Regions from separate parts of the Burkholderia aenigmatica genome, predicted to be linked through region 2. Evidence: predicted binding sites of a transcription regulator. Region 2 holds the regulator's gene; the other holds the start of a gene.
The links. The regulator HrcA, encoded in region 2, represses chaperone genes, less so after heat shock. The targets are predictions, from matches to a motif close to TTAGCACTCNNNNNNNNNGAGTGCTAA.

Region 1 (3,378 bases), 1.2 Mb from region 2:
TTCCATGATGACGAGCAGCCAGGACAGGCCGAGCGTCAACGGCACGAACAGGAAGTGGTAGAGCGCCGTGATGCCGAACTGCAGACGTGACAGATCGACAACTTCACTACTTATCATGGTGGTCTCCCTCGGTAGATGCAGGCGCCGGTACCGAGAGCAGCTTCTCGGCGACGGCGGCAGGCGGCAACGACATGTGCTCGGCCTGCGGATGATTGAAGAATGCGTATTTGAGCGACATCAGGAGGATCAGCTTGACGATCAGCACCAGGGTGATGTCGCGGGCGAGGGTCGGTCCGCGTGCCCACGCGGCGATGCGCGCGCGCCAGCCGATCGTACCGGCCGGCCGCGGCGGAGGCGGCGCAGGCTCTTTATTGATCGAGATCAAGGCGATTATCCTGAATCGATTTAGGTCGGATTTGGGGCGACTTTACGTCGGATTTATGACGGCTGTGAAGCTGTTTTAATCCTTCTGCGCCTGACATGCCAATTTTAAAAGGACGGCTTTCCAATGCCGAGTGCTGCGCTGCGGCAGACCGTCGCGAAACACGGGCCGAAATTTGAGGCAGATCAAGGTTATGCGGAAGGGGCCCGCAAACGGCCTATTACCTGACGAATCAGGTCAATTAATCGGCAAAGAAACGAGTGGAGAAACGAACGAAGAAACGAATGAAATGCCCGGGAAAAGACAGGCGAAAAAAAACCGCTGCCGGGCGGGCAGCGGTTTTTGATGAAGCGCTCTAAATCGCAGCGATTTACGCGTATTCGGCGAGGGCGGTGCGCATCTTTTTCATCGCGCTCGCTTCGATCTGGCGGATGCGTTCCGCCGACACGCCGAACTCGGCGGCGAGATCGTGCAGCGTCGAGCCGCCCGAGCCGTCGTCGTCGACGTGCAGCCAGCGCGCCTCGATGATGCGGCGGCTGCGCGCGTCGAGTGCGCCGAGTGCCTGCGCGATGCCGTCCGTCTGCAGCGTGTCGCGCTGGCGCGCGGCGAGCACGGCGGTCGGTTCGTTGTGCGAGTCGGCCAGGTAGGCGATCGGCGCGTACGACTCCTCGCCGTCTTCGACCTGCCCTTCGAGCGCGATGTCGCCGCCCGACAGGCGCGTTTCCATTTCGGTCACGTCTTCGCGCTTGACGTTGAGTTCCTTCGCGAGGCCGTCGATTTCCTCGGGCGTCATCGCCTGCAGGCCCTTCTTGTGGCTGCGCAGGTTGAAGAACAGCTTGCGCTGCGCCTTCGTCGTCGCGACCTTCACCGTGCGCCAGTTGCGCAGGATGTACTCGTGGATCTCTGCCTTGATCCAGTGGATCGCATACGACACGAGACGCACGTTCTGGGCCGGATCGAAGCGCTTCACGGCCTTCATCAGGCCGATGTTGCCTTCCTGGATCAGGTCGCCGTGCGGCAGGCCGTAGCCGAGATAGTTGCGCGAGATCGACACGACGAGCCGCAGGTGCGACAGCACGAGGCGGCGTGCCGAGTCGAGATTGTTGCCTTCACGGAATTCGGTTGCGTACTGGCGTTCCTCTTCGGCGGTCAGCAGCGGAATACGGTTGACGGCCTGGATATACGCGTCGATGTTGCCAAGCTGGCCCGGCAACATCGATTGGGCTGCGAGCGCCAGCGAGCCTGCCGATGCGGCCTTGGCCGGCGTCGGGCTCAGGGTGTTCGGGAGGGTCAGGGCGTTGCTCACTAAAAAAACTCCTTTGGAATCAGGGACAAACCCCCGGTCTCGAATGAAATTCCGTGGGCCATCTTAGCACTCCCGCAAGACGAGTGCTAATTCCTTAGAGCAAGCGTGGGCATCGGAGTTCCCGCTTTTTCTATCGAGCCACTCGAGCCGATAGTCTAATCTGCGACAGAGGTGGAGAAGCGAAGTTCCGTAAGCCGTTGTTTCTGATGGTAATCAGTAGACGATTTCAATTTTTGTCGTTTTGGAAGGAAGCCATTTCGCTTTGTGATGCCGATTCGAAAAGTCCTTTACCATACCATTCAGTTCGCTCGAGCCGGCCGAAGCGGCAGGCTCCATTCAACCCATAAAGTTGGAGTGTCAGATGAACAATAAGAAGAATCGCCGGCCCCGCAGCCGGCTTGCGCTGCACGCGATGCTGGCGGCGTCCCTTCTGGGTGGATCGGGTGCGGCATGCGCGGATCGATGGGGGATTCAGGCGGGCGGCGGCTTTTCGGATCGCCGCGGGGTCGACAAGGCCGATCTCGGCGTGGTGTGGGATCCGGGCTGGAACTGGTGGGAAATCGGCGGCTGGCACTTCGCGTTCGTCGTGGAAGGGCACGCCGGCTACTGGCATACGGGCGGCAACGTCCACAGCAGCATCGGCGAATTCGGCGTGACGCCGATGTTCCGCTTCATCAAGAGCGCCGGGGCGATCCGACCGTTCATCGAGGCCGGCGGCGGCGTCCGGCTGCTGACGCACCCGACGATCTCGGACAGTTTCTCGATGGGGACCGCGTTCCAGTTCGCACCGACCGCGGGGGTGGGCGTGCAGTTCGGCCAACGGCAACAGTATCAGGTCGGCTACCGTTTTGAACATGTGTCTAACGCGGGTATCAAAGAGCCGAATCCTGGTATAAATTTCCACCAGTTCTACTTGCAGTACAACTTCTGATCCGCACGCCCGCGCACGGCGTGCGCGTTGCCGAGGAGTCAGGCGATGGCGAAGGTGGTCGATGCGGTCCGCGCGCTCGAGCGCGACCGGTTCCGGGCGATGGTGGACGGGGACGGCGAAGCGCTCGACACGCTTTTGTCGGACAAGGTGTTCTTCGTGCACACCAACGGCAAACGCGAAACCAAGCAGCAGTTCATCGACGCCATCGTCGCCGGCCGCCGCCGCTATCGCCAGATCGAAATCCAGTCGCAGGACGTGCTGCCCGTCGGCGATGCAACCTGCGTCGTCACCGGGCGCGCGTTGATCGAGATGGAAACGAACAACGGCGGCCTGGTCTTCCCGATTGCGTATACCTCTGTCCACACCCACGAGCAGGGCCGCTGGTGCCTGTTCGCGTGGCAGGCGACGCGGTGCGCGACCGAGACCTGAGCGCGCGTGGCGCTCCTTTTCATGTCCCGACCGAAGCGGCCTTCTGGGCCGCTTTTTGCTGCCTCGTGCGGCGCGGATCGCGCGGCGCACGGGCGGTCACGCTCCGCTCGCTGACGTTTGAACCCTGAAACGGAACCCGGCGCTCAGGCCGCCGCGCGGCGATCCGCGCAGTGCCAGGCCGAGCGGTTGATCGCGCTGACGACCGCATCGAGCGCGGCGCTCGCCGCATCGGCGTGCAGGCCGACGCCGTGCCGCAGCGGCGCATCGCCGACCCGGCAGCCGACCGATACCGCGATCCGCCCGTCCGTCGTGCGCGCGTGTTCGCACGAC
Region 2 (3,378 bases):
GGAACGTTCGCCGAGCGCGAGGGCGAGGGCGTCGATCAGGATCGATTTACCGGCGCCGGTCTCGCCGGAAAAGACGGAAAAGCCGCTGTCGAATTCGAGATCGAGCGCGGCGACGATGACGAAGTCGCGGATCGAGAGGTGGCGGAGCATGGTGTCGGGCGGGGTGGCGTCAGGACGCCTTGTCGTCTTCGTTCGAGGCGTGTTCGTTCCAGTGCAGCTTCTTGCGCAGCGTCGCGTAGTAGCTGTAGCCGATCGGGTGCAGGAACGGCACCGTGTGCTTCGAGCGGCGCACCTCGATCGTGTCGTTCAGTTCGAGCGCGGTGAACGACTGCATGTCGAAGTTCACGTTGACGTCACGCCCGCCGACGATCTGGATCGCGATTTTCGAATCGTCGGGCAGCACGATCGGCCGGTTCGACAGCGCGTGCGGCGCGATCGGCACGAGCACGATGCCTTGCAGTTGCGGATGGAGGATCGGGCCGGCCGACGACAGTGCGTAAGCGGTCGAGCCGGTCGGGGTGGCGACGATCAGGCCGTCCGAACGCTGGTTGTACATGTAGCGGCCGTCGACCGATGCGCGCAGCTCGACCATCCCGGAGAAGCCACTGCGGTTCACGACGACGTCGTTGAAAGCGATCGCATGGTAGATCGGTTCGCCGTCGCGCATGATCCGGGCCTCGAGCAGCGCGCGCTCCTCGCGCTCGAACTTGCCCGACAGGATCACCGGGACGAGCGCCTGCATGTCGGCCGCCGCGATATCGGTGATGAAGCCGAGCCGCCCGTGGTTGATCCCGATCAGCGGTGTCTTGTACGGCGCGAGCTGACGGCCGATGCCGAGCATCGTCCCGTCGCCGCCGAGCACGACCGCCACGTCGGCGCGTGCCCCGATTTCGGCCGGGGTCAGCGCCGGGTAGCCGGTGATGCCGATCTCGCGCGCGGTCTCGGCTTCGAAGACGACCTCGAAGCCCCGCTTGGCGATGCAGGCGGCCAGCGTGGCGAGCGGCTCGGCGATGTTCGGCGTGTTGCTCCGGCCGACGAGCGCGACAGTGTTGAACTGATTACCGGTTTTCATGCCGGCATTACACCATAGCTCGTTGACGAAAAGAACCGGCTGTGCGCAGGCGGGGCCGGATCGGGCCGGCCCGCGCATCGGTGGCCGCGCCACTCGCCGCGGTCGCGCGGTTGCGCTAAAATTTTCCACCATGCTAGATCCTCGCGCACGAACCCTCCTGAAAACCCTGATCGAACGGTATATCGCCGACGGTCAGCCAGTCGGATCGCGCACGTTGTCCCGTTACTCCGGGCTCGAGCTGAGCCCGGCGACGATCCGCAACGTGATGTCCGACCTGGAGGAGCTCGGCCTCGTGTCGAGCCCGCACACATCGGCCGGCCGCGTGCCGACGCCGCGTGGCTACCGGCTGTTCGTCGACACGATGCTGACGGTCGAGGCGCCGATCGACGCCGAAGCCGTCGCGCGGCAGGTGCAGAACACGCTGCAGGCCGGCGAGCCGCAGCAGCGCGTCGTGGCGGCCGCCGCGAGCGTGCTGTCGAACCTGTCGCAGTTCGCGGGCGTCGTGCTGACGCCGCGCCGCAGCCACGTGTTCAAGCAGATTGAGTTCATGCGCCTGTCGGACAAGCGCATCCTGCTGATCATCGTCACGCCCGAGGGCGACGTGCAGAACCGGATGCTCGCGACGCCGCGCGATTACTCGCCGTCGCAACTGACCGAGGCGTCCAACTACATCAATGCGCATTTCGCCGGACTGTCGTTCGACGAGGTGCGCCGCCGCCTGCGCGACGAGATCGACCAGTTGCGCGGCGACATGACCACGCTGATGCATGCGGCCGTGACGGCCAGCACCGAGGTGCCCGACACCGAGGACACCGTGCTGATTTCCGGCGAGCGCAACCTGCTCGAAGTGGCGGATCTTTCCTCCGACATGGCGCGGCTGCGCAAGCTGTTCGACGTATTCGACCAAAAGACGGGCCTCCTGCAACTGCTCGACGTGTCGAGCCACGCCCAGGGCGTGCAGATCTTCATCGGCGGCGAATCGACGCTCGTGCCGATCGAGGAAATGAGCGTCGTTACCGCGCCTTACGAGGTGAACGGGCAGATCGTCGGCACGCTCGGCGTGATCGGCCCGACCCGCATGGCGTACAACCGCGTGATACCGATCGTCGACATCACCGCGCGCCTGCTGTCGCTCACGCTGAGCCAGCAGTAGCCTGCCTTCGCCAGCCCGATCCCGCCCCGTCATCGTGCCTCGGCGCCGCGTAAGTAGACAGTCGGCCGAACGGCCAGCCGACCGGCGCGGGGCGGCCCGCTATAATTGAGAGCCGTCCGGTCCCGTGCCCCGAGCACGTAATTGCCCATGCGTTTCGATCTTGAGCCGCCTTCGAGCATCGCGGCTGCCCATCGCATCGGCGTGCTGCTGATCAATCTCGGCACGCCTGACGCGCCCACGCCGCGCGCGGTGCGGCGCTACCTGGCCGAATTCCTGTCGGATCCGCGGGTCGTCGAGATTCCGCAGGCCGTCTGGCAGGTGCTGCTGCGCACGCTGATCCTGCCGCTGCGCGGCCGCGCGTCCGCGAAGAAATACGCGGCCGTCTGGATGCCCGAGGGCTCGCCACTGCGCGTGCACACCGAGCGCCAGACCGACGGCGTGCGGCACTTGCTTGCGTCGAACGGTTATCAGGTGCAGGTCGACTACGCGATGCGCTACGGCAGCCCGAACATTTCGCACGCGCTCGCGCAGTTCAAGCGCGCGGGCGTCGAGCGCGTGCTGCTGATGCCGATGTATCCGCAATACTCGGCGTCGACCACCGCCACCGCATTCGACGCCGCATTCAACGCGCTCGCGCGCATGCGCAACCAGCCGGAGGTGCGCACGGTGCGGCACTACGCCGACCATCCGGCCTATATCCATGCGCTGGCCGAGCAGGTGCGCCAGTACTGGGCGCAGCACGGCCGGCCCGACTTCGCGGCTGGCGACAAGCTCGTGCTGAGCTTTCACGGCGTGCCGAAGCGCACGCTCGACCTCGGCGACCCCTATCACGACCAGTGCCAGCAGACGGGCGCGCTGCTGATGGCCGCGCTCGGGCTGTCGACGACCGAATGCCGCATCACGTTCCAGTCGCGTTTCGGCAAGGCCGAATGGCTGCAGCCTTACACCGCGCCGACGCTGCGCGAGTTCGGCGAGGCCGGCGTTCGGCGGGCGGACGTGTTCTGTCCCGGTTTCACGGCCGACTGTCTGGAGACGATCGAGGAGATCGGCATGGAAGTGCGCGACGAGTTCCTCGCCGGCGGCGGCAAGGCGTTCCACCGCATTCCGTGCCTGAACGGCGCGCCCGCGTGGATCGGCGCGCTCGGCGAGATCG

Region 1: rpoH (RNA polymerase sigma factor RpoH) is a predicted target of HrcA. The motif match lies at 1,752-1,778, and genes of this name have one in related genera.

The regions. Positions count from the first base shown of each region.
Region 1 covers NZ_CP184468.1:3,245,091-3,248,468, reverse strand. Annotated here, with positions in the region: gene ACN8ZM_RS15215 (cytochrome ubiquinol oxidase subunit I) at 1-117, opposite strand, end outside; gene cydP (cytochrome oxidase putative small subunit CydP) at 107-385, opposite strand; gene rpoH (RNA polymerase sigma factor RpoH) at 753-1,688, opposite strand; gene pagL (lipid A 3-O-deacylase PagL) at 2,050-2,619, shown strand; gene ACN8ZM_RS15195 (nuclear transport factor 2 family protein) at 2,665-3,048, shown strand; gene leuA (2-isopropylmalate synthase) at 3,192-3,378, opposite strand, start outside.
Region 2 covers NZ_CP184468.1:758,343-761,720, forward strand. Annotated here, with positions in the region: gene recN (DNA repair protein RecN) at 1-150, opposite strand, end outside; gene ACN8ZM_RS03615 (NAD kinase) at 170-1,072, opposite strand; gene hrcA (heat-inducible transcriptional repressor HrcA) at 1,203-2,225, shown strand; gene hemH (ferrochelatase) at 2,373-3,378, shown strand, end outside.